Hydrogenophilus thermoluteolus: one gene and its partner. The protein of the gene in region 1 interacts with the protein of each later gene in a pairwise test. Links are inferred from orthologs where the notes say so. Each region holds a gene or a part of one and is shown in the gene's direction. Other genes may lie near its edges. The genes, in order: HPTL_RS02795 and dnaE.

Evidence for each region.
Region 2: the proteins of HPTL_RS02795 (region 1) and dnaE interact in binary tests that used the Escherichia coli proteins (3 or more experiments, as listed by UniProt). The link is inferred for Hydrogenophilus thermoluteolus from one-to-one orthologs.

Annotation. Positions count from the first base shown.
Region 1 is NZ_AP018558.1:567,436-577,341, forward strand. What follows is about bases 3,860-6,858. They hold HPTL_RS02795 (methionine aminotransferase), read left to right. Parts: upstream 3,860-4,751; coding sequence 4,752-5,966; downstream 5,967-6,858. Other genes in these bases: HPTL_RS02790 (NAD(P)-dependent oxidoreductase), read left to right, coding at 3,878-4,771; HPTL_RS02800 (PP0621 family protein), read left to right, coding at 5,966-6,247; HPTL_RS02805 (ATP-binding protein), read left to right, coding at 6,219-6,858. Also shown: HPTL_RS02765 (PglL family O-oligosaccharyltransferase), read left to right, coding at 1-705; HPTL_RS02770 (Gx transporter family protein), read right to left, coding at 1,032-1,574; HPTL_RS02775 (nucleotidyltransferase domain-containing protein), read left to right, coding at 1,637-1,936; HPTL_RS02780 (hypothetical protein), read left to right, coding at 1,933-2,490; HPTL_RS02785 (sigma-54-dependent transcriptional regulator), read right to left, coding at 2,467-3,786; more of HPTL_RS02805, read left to right, coding at 6,859-7,745; mltA (murein transglycosylase A), read right to left, coding at 7,708-9,258; HPTL_RS02815 (ATP-binding protein), read left to right, coding at 9,275-9,906. UniProt on the Escherichia coli protein: Shows aminotransferase activity with methionine and histidine as substrates, and to a lesser extent also with phenylalanine.
Region 2 is NZ_AP018558.1:1,528,574-1,533,872, reverse strand. Bases 1-4,131 are described here. They hold dnaE (DNA polymerase III subunit alpha), read left to right. Parts: upstream 1-400; coding sequence 401-3,931; downstream 3,932-4,131. Other genes in these bases: HPTL_RS07440 (SulP family inorganic anion transporter), read right to left, coding at 3,925-4,131; HPTL_RS07450 (quinone oxidoreductase family protein), read left to right, coding at 1-404. In the rest of the region: more of HPTL_RS07440, read right to left, coding at 4,132-5,299. UniProt on the Escherichia coli protein: DNA polymerase III is a complex, multichain enzyme responsible for most of the replicative synthesis in bacteria. This DNA polymerase also exhibits 3' to 5' exonuclease activity. The alpha chain is the DNA polymerase catalytic subunit.

The DNA of each region.
Region 1 (9,906 bases):
GTTGCTGTCGGTGTGGTATGGCTGTGGTGGCGGGCATGGCGAGCGGCCCGAGAGCCGGCCCAACTGTTTGCATGGCTGATGTGCTCGGCCATGTTCGTACACGCTTTGTTGGAATATCCGTTGCACTACGGTTTTTTTCTGTGGTTGTTGTGCCTGCTTCTTGGATATCTAGTCGGTAAGTCGGGGCAGCCGGTGACGTTGCGCCGCTCTGTGCTGACTGGCGTGATGTGGTTGGTGTTGGTTGGTACAGTTGCGTACCCCTTTTGGCGGGGGTATGTGGAGGTAGAAAAGCTCTACACCCTGCTGCGTCAGCAAGGCCCTACGGCGGTTCAGGCGGTGTTGCCGCAAGCGCACCCGTTTTCTCGTACGCTGTATCCGGGGTTGCTGGATCGGCTTAACTGGATCAGCCGTCCAAGTGCCGATATGTCTTCACTGACTGACGAGGAATTGACCGCTTTGGTCCAGGCTACACGCCGCTATCCGCTACCTGGTTTACTTTGGCGCGCAGTCCTGGCTTATGCGTACCGGGGCGATGCCGAACAGGCTGCATGGTACGGCCAACGCCTGTGCAGCATGTTCCATCCTGGTCTGTGCGAAAAGGCTGCCGAAGAATGGCCAGAACTAGGGAAAGGCCGCATAGATTGGCCGGATCTGCCATGGCATGCATGGAGGGATGCTCAGGTATCCAGACGGGATAGCAGATGAAGGGCTTATTTAGGTACCGCCAGCATGCCAAACGAAACATTATTCGCCGGTATTTTGAAAGGGTTTGTGTTATGGGTTGCAGGTGCCGGTGGTAGAGTGGTTACTAGCTGATTACCCAAAACAAGAGGTCTTGCCAAAGCTGCCGCTATCTCGTTTAATCAATGAGACGACCCAAAAGTGATGTTACTAGGCCTTGCCGAACCAAGTAAAGTAGGGATGCTCGCCACCGGATCCATGTGCTCAATCACCGGTTTGATTGGTCAGTGCAAAGTCGTCGCAGTCGATGTGGTGTCCATGTAAGGATCCACTTTGGCGTAGGGTCGCATTCAGGAAGCAGGCGCGGCAGAATCTGGGTCGTTAGGCTGGTGAGCCAACAAGTACGCGGCAATCAAACCGTTTGCCAAGCCAAAGAGCGTCGCTGTGGCCAGAAACACCGGTAGCAGCCACCAGAGTCCGTCGTGGGGGACGAGCCAGAGGCGAGCCAGGATCAGTTGCCCCCAGATGTGCGCCCACGCCATGAGGAGCGATGCGGTGACTGGGCCAAAGAGACGCCGCGGAAGCCGCAGCGCGACGGCAAGCGTCGCAAGGCTTGCGATCGCGCCAGCCAGCGCGAGGAAGAACCCCGGCGCGAAAAGCTGCCCCAACGCGATGCTCGCGGCGAAGACGCGCAAAAGGCTCACCCATGCCGCCGCTTGCCAGCCGTGACGCCAGCCGACCCAGAGCACGACGATGTTCGCAAGCCCCGGTTTGACTCCGGGAATAGGCAGCGGAATCGCGGCCTCCGCAATGGAAAGCGCAATTGCCGCGGTGCTCCAGCGCGCGATGCGGCGGTCTTCCGCGGTGGGGGTGAGGTGAGCGTGTGTGGCCAAGCGTTTGGGTTTGCTATAGAATGGTTTCTGTCAAACTGTCAGTCGTAATGATAGCAATGTCCCTGCGTCTTTCCGACCATTATCGGGCAACCATCCGCGCAACCGTCAGTGAAGTGTTTGGGGCGGGGGTTCGGGTCTGGCTTTTTGGTTCTCGGGTTGACCCCACTGCGCGAGGGGGTGATATCGATTTGCTGGTGGAGTCGGCAACGCCCATTGCCGATCGCGAACGCAAGGCGTTGCGTTGTTTGGCCCGGTTGCAGATGCGGCTAGGGGAGCAACCGATCGATCTTTTGGTGCTCGATCCCTCGGTTGATCGCCTCCCGATTCATGCCGAGGCTTTACGAACAGGGAAGCTGTTGTGAGTGTGGCGTTGTTGCCGGTTGATCGCTTGGTTGCTACGCTCACGATTGTTTGGCGAGAAGGGGGGCATCTTGCCTTTAGCTGGAAGCGGCTCTTCCAAGATCCGATCACTGTCGATTGGGTCAGGGGATTAGCGGACGATTGGGAGCGAGCGGAACGGTTGGAAGCGTTCGTCTCGCGCTTTGGTCGGATGCAGGATACCATAGCCACGAAATTACTCCCCCGCTGGCTGTTGGCGATTGCCGAGACGCCAGGGAGTCAGATCGAGGTGCTCAACCGCGCCGAGCGGCTGGGGGTTTTGCCCAGTGCCGAGCAGTGGCTCGAGGTGCGTTTGTTGCGCAACCGGCTGGTTCATGAATATCTGGTCGATCCTGCGGCGTTTGCCGACGATTTGCTGCTGGCTCGCGAAGGTACGCTGCTACTCTTTGCGGTCTTCAACGCGGTTCGGGGGTTTGCCGAAACGCGCATGGGGATTGAACACACACTTTTGCCCCCATTGCTGGAGCTACCCCACGAATCACAGGGCGCGGGTTCAGAAAATACCCCATTTCCGTAAGCGGTAGCGCAGTTGGCTCAGCGTGATGCCCAACTGCTGCGCCGCGCGCGATTGGTTGCCGCCACACGCTGCCAACGCGGCACGCAGCCGTTCGGGGGTGAGCGGTGGCTCGTCGGCCTGAGGGGGCTGTTCCACAGGTTGGGGCTGTGCCGCAGGGTGCGCGCGGGTGCATTGGGTGAGGCACTGTGGCGTGATCGCGCCGTCACTGAGCGCGAGCGCACGGGCGAGTACGTTTTCCAGTTCGCGGACGTTGCCGGGCCAGGGTTGCTGCTGCAGCCACGCCAGCGCTTCCGGGGTGATGGGCGCCGGGGGGAGCTGGTCCCGTTCCGCGATGCGCTGGATCAGGTGTTCGGCCAAGAGCGGAATGTCCTCACGGCGCGCGGTCAGTGGCGGAAGATCGACCACCAGGACCGCCAGGCGGTAGTAGAGGTCTTCACGAAAGCGCCCTTCGGCCACTGCGGCAGCCAGATCGACGTGCGTTGCGGCAACGAATCGGACGTCCACAGGGATCTCTTCGGTGCCGCCAAGCGGGCGGATGGTGCGCTCTTGGAGCACCCTCAGGAGTTTGGGTTGGAGCGGCAGCGGCAATTCGGCCACTTCGTCCAGGAAGAGGGTGCCGCCCGCTGCGCTGGCGATGAGCCCGGTGCGGTCGCGGTGGGCGCCGGTATAGGCCCCTTTTTTGACGCCGAAGAGTTCCGCTTCGATGAGTTCTGCGGGGATCGCGCCACAGTTGACGGCAACGAACGGCCCGTGGCGGCGCGGGGAGAGGGCGTGCAGGAGGCGCGCGGTGCGCTCTTTGCCGGAACCCGAAGGCCCTTGGATGAGGACCGGCGCCAGGCTCTTCGCGAAACGGGTGATTTGTGCACGCACTGCGGTGATTGCTGCACTGGTGCCGATCAGTTGCGTCTGAGGGTCGGCCTCGTGCGATGGGGGGGGCGCTGTCGGCGCGGGTACTGCGTCGAGCAGTTTGGCCAACCGTTCACGCGCGACCGGTTTGGTGAGGAAGTCGATCGCGCCGAGCTTGGTCGCGCGCACCGCGGTGTCGATGTCGCCGTATGCCGTGATCACGGCAACGGGAAGCTCCGGTTTTTCTTGGCTCAGTGCTTCGACAAGCTTGATCCCGTTGCCGTCGGGCAGGCGCAGGTCGGTGAGCACCAGGTCGAAGGGTTCACGGCGCGCGCGTTCGAGCCCCTCGGTGCAGGTGGCGGCGGTGGCGGCCTCCCACCCCAAGCGGGCGAGCAACCCCTTCAGGGTGAGGCGCAGATCCGGTTCGTCGTCGATGATGAGCGCACGCATGGCGCTATTGTGCCCGATTTTGGCGCGATGGGCTCTATGCGATAATGGACCGTACCACCCGTGGATACGGCAGATGCAGGAGGGGATCACGATGGCAAAACAAAAAGTGGGATTTATCGGTCTGGGGCTGATGGGGCGGCCGATGGCGCTGAACTTGCTGAAGGCTGGGTTCGAAGTCCATGTCTGGGCGCGGCGTTCGGAGTCGATGCAGCCGTTGCTCGATGCAGGCGCGCACGGAGCCGCGTCGCCTGCGGCGTTGGCCGAAGCGGTGCCGGTGACGATTTCGATGGTGGCCGATGCGCCGGACGTTGCTGAGGTGACGTTGGGGCCGAACGGTGTCGTGCAAGGAGCGCGAGCGGGCCATATCCACGTCGATATGAGCACGATCGCGCCGGGTGCGGCGAAGGAGATCGCCGCGCAGCTTGCGGAACGAGGGGTGCGGATGCTCGATGCGCCGGTGTCCGGGGGCGAGGTGGGCGCGATCGAAGGCACGCTCACGATCATGGTGGGCGGCGACGAGGTAGCGTTTCAGGAGGCGTTGCCCTTTTTCGAAGCGATGGGCAAGAGGGTGACCTACGTGGGCGCGAGTGGCGCCGGGCAGGTTGCGAAAGCGTGCAATCAGGTGCTCACTGGGGTCACGGTGGTCGCGGTAGCGGAAGCGCTCAACTTGGCGCGCGCGGCAGGGGTCGATCCCGAGCGGGTTCGCGAGGCGCTCTTGGGGGGCTCGGCCTATTCCAAGGTACTCGAAAACCATGGCGCGCGGATGTTGGCGCGCAACTTCCGGCCCGGGTTCAAGGCGTGGATGCACCAGAAGGATATGAGAATCGTGCTCGACGAGGCGCACCGCTTGAACGTGCCGACGCTTACCTCTGCGGTGGCGGCGCAGCTCTTCAACGCGGTGGTGGGGTCGGGCAAAGGGGAAGAGGATTCGATCGCGGTGCTGCAAATCTTGGAGGCGATGAGTGGTGCCAATCCCGAAACCTGAACAGAGCGGTGCGCGGCTTACCGCATCGGTGACGCCGCGCAGTAAGCTCCCCGAGGTGGGTACGACCATCTTCACCGTGATGAGCGCACTCGCGCAGGCGCATGGGGCGATCAACCTGTCGCAGGGGTTTCCCGATTTCGACCCCGACCCGGCGCTGTTGGAGCGGGTGGCGTATTGGATGGGTGCGGGTAAGAATCAATATCCGCCAATGGCTGGGGTGCCGGCATTGCGTGAGGCGATCGCGGCGAAGCTCGCCCGCTGTTATGGGTTGAGCGTGGACCCTGAGAGTGAAATCACGGTGACCGCCGGGGCGACGCAGGCGCTCTTTTCGGCAATCCACGCCTTGGTTCATCCGGGCGACGAGGTGATCCTCTTCGAACCCGCGTACGACTCCTACGCGCCTGCGGTGCGTCTCGCGGGTGGTGTGGTGCGCTACGTGTCGCTGCTTCCCCCTACCTATACACCCGATTGGGGGACGTTCGATCGCTGCTTCTCCGCGCGGACACGCCTTGTGGTGGTGAATACGCCGCACAACCCCACGGGCGCAATCTGGCGCGAAGCCGATTGGGCGGCGCTCGCCGAGCGGCTCGACGGCAGTGACGCGATGGTGCTTGCCGACGAAGTCTATGAACACATCGTCTTCGATGGAGCGCGACACGAGAGCGTGTTGCGGCAACCGGGGCTTGCGGGGCGGGCGCTGGCGGTATTCAGTTTTGGCAAGACGTTTCACGTCACCGGTTGGAAGATCGGGTACGTGGTGGGCGCGGCACCGCTGATGGCGGAATTTCGCCGGGTGCATCAGTTCGACGTCTTTACGGTGAGTCACGCGGAGCAGTGGGCCTTGGCCGACTATCTGGCCGAACCGGCGCACTATGAGGGGTTGGCGGCGTTTTACCAGCAAAAACGGGATCGTTTGCGGGGTTGGCTGACGCAAGCGGGGTTCACCCTGCTGCCCGCACAGGGAACCTACTTTCAGTTGGCGCACCATCCCGATTTCCGGCACGAACCCGATACGGCGTTCGTCCGCTGGCTGACCGAGACGGTAGGGGTTGCGGCGATCCCGGTTTCGGCGTTTTACCACGACCACCGCGACGACGGCGTCATCCGATTTTGTTTCGCGAAGCGCGATGAAACGCTCGATGCCGCGGGGCAGCGGTTGGTTGCCGGTTGTGGCCGGAAAGGCAAGGAAGCGTGATGAAATACTTGGTTTTGCTTGTGGTGGTGGCGGGCGTACTCTGGTGGATCCAACGCCGTTGGCAGGCGCCGCAAGCGCCGAGGCAGGAGCGCCCATGGGGCTGGCGGTGGGGTCGGACGCAAGAACCCCCTGCTGCAGCGGACGCGCCGGAAAATGCGGTGCGGGAAGATGCGTTGGTGGCGTGCGCCCGTTGTGGTGTGCTGATCCCCAAGAGCGAAGCCAAGACGCGGGACGGGCGTTACTTCTGTTGTGATGAACACCGCCAACTTGGATCCCGGTGACGGCACTGCTCTGTCGCGTTCCGGGACGTTGAAACGCGCCAGCGACGCGCTGCGGTTGGTCATTGCCGGGTTGCTCTTGGTCGGTGGCCCGACGATGGGGTTGGGGCGGGAGGCGCCTTCGCTCTTTTTCTTCACCGCGGCGTGTTATCTGGCCGTTGCGGTGGCACTGACGGTCTGGCCCAGTGCGACACTCGCTGGCGCGCACAAGGCGGTGGCGGCCGCGGTGGTCGATGCCCTTGCGTTTGCGGTGTTGTTGGCTACGAGCGGCGGCTATGCGTCCGGGTTGCCGACGCTGTTGTTCGTGCTGGTTGTGGTAGCGGCACTCGAAGCGGTGCCGAAAATCGCGCTCTTTCATGCCGCGGTCGCGGCGCTCGCTTTGCTCGGGGAGAACCTGTGGCGGCTCTGGCAAGGGTGGGCGGCAACCGATCCGTTTTTGGTCGGTGCGGCCGGCGGTGCGCTTTTCGTTGCGGCGTGGTTGGCGCAGCGGTTGGGGACGCGGCTGCGGCAAACCGAGGCGGCGCACCAGGCGCAACAGGCGTTGCTCGCGTGGCAGCGTACGGTAAACGATCGCATCGTTCAGGAGCTCGCGGACGGAGTGTTGTGGGTCGATGCGCAGGGGGTGGTCCGCTACGCCTCCCCCCGCGTCGTGGCGTGGTTGGGGGAAGACCCGAGTGACAAGCCGCTTACCGAAGTCCTGCCTGAGCCGATTCATCCTGGTGAGGAGCGGTGGTGGCGCCAGAACGGGCGTTTGTGGCGACTGAAAGGCGGGATGCCGGATCGCAACGGGGTGTGGTTGCTCTTTCTCTCCGATTTTGCCGGAGTGCAGCGCGCGTTCCGGCAGGAGCGGCTGGCGTCGCTGGGTTTGCTGCTTGCTGGGGTGGCGCATGAGGTGCGCAACCCTCTGGCCGGGGTGATGCAGGCGCTCGACCTCTTGCGCGATGCCGCAACGAGCAGCGAGCGCGGGGAGCTGGTTGCGTTGGCCGAGCGCAACGCGGCGCGCATCGCCCATCTGATCGACGAGGTGCTGCTGCTGGGAAGACAGCAGCCCCCAAACCCTGAGGCGGTTCCGTTGGTAGCGTGGCTACGCCGTTGGTGTTCGGAGTTGCCCCAGCCGGAGCAAACGCGCGTTTCGGTGCAGGGCAGCGACGCGATCGCGGCGTGGGTGGATGTGCGCCATCTCCAGACGATCGTCGACAACTTGGTTCGCAACGCGTTGGCCTTTGCCTCGGCGCAACCGGGCGCGGTGCAGGTGACCGTCTCGGCAGCGAACGAGCAGGTGTGCCTCACGGTGGCCGATGACGGACCTGGTGTAGCCGACGAGCTTGCCGAGCGGCTGTTCGAGCCGTTCGTCTCCGGCCGCGCCAACGGGACCGGGCTTGGGCTCTACCTGGTGCATGAGCTGGTGCGCGTAAACGGCGGTGAAGTTCGCTATCGACGTGGCCCCAAAGGGGGGGCCGTCTTTACCGTGCTGTTGCCGCAAGCGGCGCGTTGCGGGTAACCGGCGGATTGGCGCCCCGGGGCCAAAGCAGCCACCAGGTGGCGTCTGCTTTGGTGCGTCCCGCGCGTGCGCCCGCCGCGTGCCCACTCCCCCAGTAGAAGTCGCCGCGCAGAGGCCCTTGGATCGCGCCGCCGGTGTCGAGCGCGACGACCAATTGCGCGAGCGGTTGGGGCGCGTTCGGGGCGTAGAGCCACAGCGGTGCGCCAAGCGGCAGGAACCGCGGGTCGACCGCGACGCTGCGTTGCGCAACGAGCGGCACACCGAGCGCGCCTACGGGACCGTCGGCGGGGTCGCTACTTGGGGGCGGAAGTTCGCGGAAAAAGACGTAGCTGGGGTTTTCCGCTAGGAGCGCATCGCGCGCGTGCGGGTGGGTTTCGAGCCACGCGCGGATTCCAGTCAATGACGCGCGTTCGAGGGGCAGTTCGCCGCGCGCGACCAAGAGCCGTCCGATCGAACGGTAGGGGTGGCCGTTGTGGTCGGCATAGCCGATGCGCGCTTCGCCTCCTTCCGCCAAGCGCAGGCGCCCCGAGCCTTGGATGTGGAGGAAGAAGAGGTCGAGCGGGTCTTTCGCCCAAAAGAGGACGGGAGCAGGAAACCGTGTGCCCATCGCGATGATTTCGCCGCGACTGTAGTACGGCACGACGCGGTTGCCGACCAGCCGCCCTTTGAGACGAAGGTGGCGGGTCTCGGGTACGACGCTTTCGAGCGCGACGGTGACCAGGTCCGGCGGCGGAGCGTGGATCGGAAAGGGGTAGTCCGGGCGTGGCGTGCGGCTTGCGGCGATCACCGGTTCGAAATAGCCGGTCAGGAGTCCCGTCGTGCGCTGGCCATCGGCGGTGTGGGCTGTGAGTTGCCACGGTTGCAGGTTGGTCTGGAGCCACGCCCGCTGCTCGGGTAACGGGGCGTTCGTGGGCAAACCCGCGCACAGAGGCTGCCATTCGCGGTACCGGTTGCTGAGGGTGGGGCAGGCGCGGGCCAACGCGGTGAGTGCGCCTTCTAGGGTGTCGTGCGCGGTGCCGGGAAGTTCCGCCCAGTCGCTGGGCTGTGCGGTGAGCGTGCCCGGAACCGGTTTGGGTGCCGCAGGCTGCTCGATCGGTGCGTGCGCCGTTTCGGGGAGGCAAAGCGGTGGCTGTTGAGCCGTTTGACAGCCGGTGAGCGCCGTCGCGACAAAGAGGAGGGGCGCAAGGAAGCGGCGTGCACGCGGAAAGCGCTGGGGCGGGAAACGGCGAATGCGTAGGCGAAAAGGCCCCTTTTGCGGTTCGATTGCGCGGCGTCGTATCACGGTTCGGGTTCCCAAACGGTTGGGTTTGTGGCGTATGATCGGGGCAGTATAAACGAACGCGGGGAGGATTGTGCGATGTGGGTGGCTGGGATCGAGTTGCTCGTGGTCGCGGTGCTGGTTGGGATCGTGTGGTGGGCGACGCGGCGGCGGCCGTAGCGCGTCACACGCGCCGGGATCGGTACAATGCGGCGTGTTCGTGTGGAGGAACGCAATGGTTTTCGATCGCAACATGATGGCATGGGAAGCGATGGTTCCCATTTTGGAGCGGATTGCGGTGGCGCTCGAAGCGACGAACCCTGGGGCCCCGCTCGTAGCGCCCGACTGGGCCGCTGCCGACGCTTTTTGGTTGCGGAGGGTTGGGGTTCGGGTGAGCTTGGAGCCCGTGCGCCATCCACACCGACTCCGTTTGGCCGATCTGCGTGAGATCGACGCGCAAAAAGCGCGTGTGGTGGCGAACACCGAGCAGTTTTTGCGCGGGTTGCCTGCGAACAACGTGTTGCTGACCGGAGCGCGCGGGTGCGGCAAGTCGTCGCTTGTCAAAGCGCTCTTGACCGAATATGCCGCGCAGGGGTTGCGCTTGATCGAGATCGAAAAAGGGGATCTCGTCGAACTGCCCCGTCTGTTGGAGCGGGTTGCAGACGCCCCGTGGCGCTTCGTGCTCTTCATCGACGATCTGTCGTTCGAGCCGGGAGAGGCAGCGTACAAGACGTTGAAGAGCGTGCTCGACGGTTCGGTTTGGGCGCAGCCCGAGAATGTGCTGATTTACGCGACGTCGAACCGCCGCCACCTGATGCCGGAGTATTTCAGCGAAAACGAAGCGACCCGACACGTAGGCGGCGAGGTGCATCCCGCCGAGGCAACGGAAGAGAAGATTTCGCT
Region 2 (5,299 bases), 960 kb from region 1 along the record:
ATACCCGGGAGTCCTTTCCAGAACGGGTGCGTGAATGGACCGGCGGGCGCGGTGTCGACGTCGTCTATGATTCCGTGGGTGCCGCAACCTTCGAAGGCTCGCTCGATTCGTTGCGTCCGCTGGGGTTGATGGTCTCGTACGGCAACGCTTCCGGTAAGGTGCCCCCTTTCGATATCGGGTTGCTCGCCGCGAAAGGGTCACTCTTTCTCACCCGTCCGACGCTCTTTACTTATACGGCCGAGCGGGCCAACCTCCTCAAAATGGCGGAAGAGCTGTTCGCTGCGTGGCAAGCGGGGTGGTTCACGGTCGAGATCGGGCAGCGGTTTGCGTTGTCCGACGCAGCCGACGCGCATCGGGCATTGGCGTCACGGCAGACGGTAGCGAGCACGATCCTGGTGCCATGAGCACGCAGGCGCATCCTTTCGTTCATCTTCGGTTGCATACCGAATTTTCGATTCGCGAAGGGATCGTCAAAATCCCGGACGCGGTGAAACGGGCTGCCGCCGAAGGGATGCCCGCACTGGCGATCACCGACGTGATGAACGTCTTTGGGCTGGTCAAGTTTTACAAGGCGTGCCGCAGCGCTGGGGTGAAGCCGATTATCGGGGTTGACGCCCGTGTTGCCCACCCGGATGCGCCGAATGACCCCGAACGTGCCCTTGAACTGCTCTTGATCGTTCGCAACCGCGACGGCTATCGGCAGCTGTGCGAATTGGTTTCACGCGCCTGGCTCGAGAATCAGCATCGTGGCCAGGCGCTCTTGCGCCCGGAGTGGCTCACTCGTGAAACGTGTGCCGGACTCATGGCGCTTTCGGGTGGCGCCCGTGGCGTGCTGGCGCCAGCATTGTTGGCAGGAGAGACACGGGGGGCGAAAGCAGCGCTGGCCCACTGGGCCGGGTGTTTTCCCGACGGCGCGTTCTTTGTCGAGGTGCAGCGTGCGGGTCTCCCCAACGAAGCGGAATACTTGGCGGCAGCGGTCCCTTTTGCGGCAGAGTTGGGTGTACCGGTGGTCGCAACACATCCCATCCAGTTCCTTCGCCCAGAAGATTTCACCGCCCACGAGGTGCGGTTCTGCATCGCCGAAGGGTATGTCCTCAACGATCCCAACCGTCCGCGCCCGTTCACAGAAGCGCAGTATTTCCTCTCCGCCGAGGAGATGGCAGATCGTTTTGCCGATCTCCCGGAAGCGCTCGAGAATACGCTCCTCATTGCGCAAAAGGCGAATTTGACGATCACGTTGGGCAAGAGCTTTTTGCCGGCGTTCCCGACCCCGGAAGGGATGTCGCTCGACGAATTCTTCATCAGCGAAGCAAAGCGTGGGCTCGCGGCTCGACTCGAAGAGCGCTTTCCGGATCCGGAAGAGCGGGAGCGGGAGCGCCCCCGTTACGAGCAACGGCTGGCGTTCGAGTGCGACACCATCATCCAGATGGGGTTTCCCGGGTACTTCTTGATCGTTGCCGACTTCATCAACTGGGCGAAACAAAACGATGTGCCGGTGGGACCGGGCCGCGGTTCGGGTGCGGGCTCGCTCGTTGCTTATGCGCTGCGGATCACCGATCTCGACCCACTCTCCTATGCGCTCCTTTTCGAACGGTTTTTGAACCCGGAACGGGTCTCGATGCCCGACTTCGACGTCGATTTTTGCCAGGAGAAGCGTTATCGAGTGATCGACTACGTGCGCCGAAGGTATGGCGCTCAAGCCGTGAGCCAGATCGCGACGTTCGGCTCGATGGCGTCCAAAGCGGTGGTACGCGACGTCGGCCGCGTGTTGGGTCTTCCCTATGGGTTGTGTGACCGGATTTCGAAGCTCATTCCCACCGAAGGGGTGAAGCCGGTTTCGCTGGCGAAAGCGCTCGAACTGGAGCCCCAGCTTCAAGAGCTGATGGAAGACCCCCAAGACGGGGAAGCGATTCGCCAACTGTTCGAATTGGCGCAACCGCTGGAAGGATTGACGCGCAACGTCGGGATGCACGCGGGTGGGGTACTGATCGCACCGGGGAAAATCACCGATTTTTGCCCATTGTTCGTGCAAGAGGGCGATGACCCCAGCCCGGTGTCGCAGTTCGACAAAGACGACGTCGAAGCGGTTGGGTTGGTGAAGTTCGATTTTCTGGGGCTCAGAAACCTCACGATCATCCGCGAGGCGCTCGATCAGATCGAACGCTTGACCGGGGCACGCCCCGACTTGGCGCGCATGGGATTCGACGATCCTCAAACCTACCAGCTCCTGCGTGACGCGAATACCACCGCGGTCTTCCAGTTGGAATCCGAAGGGATGAAGAAGCTCCTCAAGAAGCTTCAGCCCGACCGTTTCGAGGACATCATCGCGGTGCTCGCGCTCTATCGCCCCGGTCCGTTGGGCTCCGGGATGGTCGATGACTTCATTCTCCGCAAGCAAGGCAAGCAGGCGATCGACTACTTCCACCCGGACCTAAAGGCGTGTCTCGAACCCACCTACGGTGTGATCGTCTATCAAGAGCAGGTGATGCAGATCGCGCAGATCATCGGCGGCTACACCTTGGGGGCGGCCGACCTCTTACGGCGCGCGATGGGGAAGAAAAAACCGGAAGAGATGGCGAAACACCGCGAAATCTTCCGTCAAGGAGCGATCGAGCGCGGCTACGACGAAGCGCTGGCGATGCGCCTCTTCGATTTGATGGAGAAATTTGCCGAATACGGGTTCAACAAATCGCACACCGCGGCGTACGCGGTGGTGACCTACCAGACCGCGTGGCTCAAGCGCCACCATCCTGCGCCCTTCTTTGCCGCGACGCTCTCGTCCGACATGGACGACACCGATGCGGTGAAAACCTTTTTCGACGATGCCTGTGCCAACGGCTTGACGGTATTGCCGCCCGACGTGAATGTTTCGGAGTACCGTTTTCAGGCGATCGACGCGGCAACCATCCGCTATGGCTTGGGTGCGATCAAGGGGGTAGGGGAGCCGGCGGCGAACGCGATCGTCACGGAACGGCAGCAACATGGCCCATTTCACGATCTGTTCGATCTGGTGAGCCGGGTCGACCGGCGGGTGGTCAACCGCCGAGTACTCGAGCAGTTGGTGCGCGCGGGGGCGCTCGATACGCTTCCCGGCCACACCCATTTGCGTGCCCCCGACGGATTGTGTGACCGGGCACGGCTATTCGCGAGTGTGGGACTCGCGCTCGAAGTGGCGGAACAGCGGGCAGCGTCGGCGCAGCAGTGCGGGCTCTTCGACGACGAACCCGAGGCGAACGGATCGTACACCCCCGAATTTCCCGCAGTGCGCCCGTGGACCGAACGGGAGCGGTTGAAAGAGGAGAAATTGGCGATCGGTTTCTTTCTTTCCGGCCACCCCTTCACCGCGTTTGCGGCGGAGTTGCGGCAAACCGTCCCCACCAAGTTGGCGGATTTGGCTCCAAGCCGCGACGCCGTTTGGGTGTGTGGCGTCGTGGTCGAGCTCAGAACCAAAATGGGGGCGCGGGGTCGGATGGCGTTCGTGACCCTCGACGATGGCAGCGAACCGTGCGAGGTGCTTTTTTATCGGGAAGTCTATGACGCGGTGCGGCAGATCGTGGTCGTGGACGAACCGCTCGTCGTGCGGGTCAAGGTTGCGCCGGACGACTATAGCGGTGGGGTTCGGGTCGTTGCCGAAGAGGCGCTCTCGCTTCCCCAATGGCGGGCGCGACAACTCAAGGCGATCGAAATCACCATTCCCGAATCGGTGGTCGATTCTCCAGTTTCGGCGCAACGGTTGAGCGAGACGATCGAAGCTTTTCGCGTGCCGAGTGCGTCGCCCGAAGGGGCCAAAATCGAAATGCGCGTGACGTTTTCCGAGGGCGCAGTGGTGGCCCTGCGCGCCGCACGTGACGCGATTCGGGTCAAACCCGAGGATGCGCTCCTCACGGAATTGCGCGGGTTCCCAGAAGTGAACGTCGCGTTGCGTTACTGAGCTGGCGCAGTAGTGACCTGAGGGGCCCGTTCGTTTTGGAGCGCATAGAGGGCTTCGCTCAACGTCGGATATTCGGCATGCGCCCCCAGTTCGGCCAGAAAACCGCTGCGGGCGAGCGCCCGTTTCGGTTGTGCTTGAAGACCGATCAACCGCAGCGAACCACCGTGCCGTTTGATCTGGCGGTGGAGGCGTTCGAAGAGCTCGATACCGGCATCGTCGATCGAGATCATCTGATGGAGGTCGAGCAAAACCCATTGCGGCCAGGTTTTGCGCCGCAAGAGGGCGTCGAATTTCGGCACCACCCCAAAAAAGAGCGGTCCTGAGAAGCGGTAGGCTTCGACCGAGCCGTCTGCCGCGGAATCGCGCAACGCTTGTGCGGCGGGGTGGTGGGTCAAATCGATGGGGTGGATCGCGCTCAGTCGGGTCATGCGGTGGATGAAACTGAAGCTGGTCAGCAGCAACCCCACTTCCACTGCAATCGTCACCTCAAAGAGCACGGTGAGAAGAAAGGTGATGAGGAGCGTGGAGCGGTAGTTGGGCGGGTAGCGGCGCAGCAACCGCCAATGCATGCGCCGCCAGCTACCCATGTTGTACGCGGTGACCATCACGATCGTCGCCAGTGTTGGCAACGGGACATGGGTCGCGGCAGGGGCAAAAAGGACGATCAGGAGCAGCACCGTGAGCGCGTGCACAAGTCCAGAGATGGGCGTTTGCGCCCCGCAGCGAATGTTGGTTGCGGTGGGTCCCATCGCGCCGGTAGCGGGAAGGCCGCCCACCATCGGAGTGAGCAGGTTGGCAACACCTTGGGCGAAAAGCTCTTGGTTGGGGTTGTGGAGGTCGTCGATCTTTTCATCGGCGAAACGGGTCGTCACCAGGCTTTCGGTGGCGCCGAGCACCGCGATGGCGAGCGCTGCCGGTAAGAGTTGCGTAAATTGAGTCCAATCGACCACGGGGAGCGTGAACGCAGGCAGCGAGCTCGTGATTGCGCCGAAACGGCTACCGATCGTTGCGACCGGGAGTTCGCCCCCCCAGACGATCGCCGTTCCCGCAACCAGCGTGACCAGGGGTGCTGGCAACCGTCTGAGTTTGGGAATGCGCCGTTCGAGCCGTGTCCAGCCAAGAAGGAGTGCTAGGGAACCGAAACCCAGCGCCGCGCTTGCCGGCTGCAGGGTGGGGAGGGCGTCGTAAAGCGCCCGAAGCTTGCCAACGAGTCCGCTCGGGGGAACGGCAAGCGCCAATCCCAGAAAATCCTTGACTTGGGTCAGGATGATGATCACCGCGATGCCGTTGATGAAACCGGTGATCACCGAGTTGGGGATGAGGCGGACCAGGTTGCCCAAACGAAATAGACCGAGCAACAGGAGGATC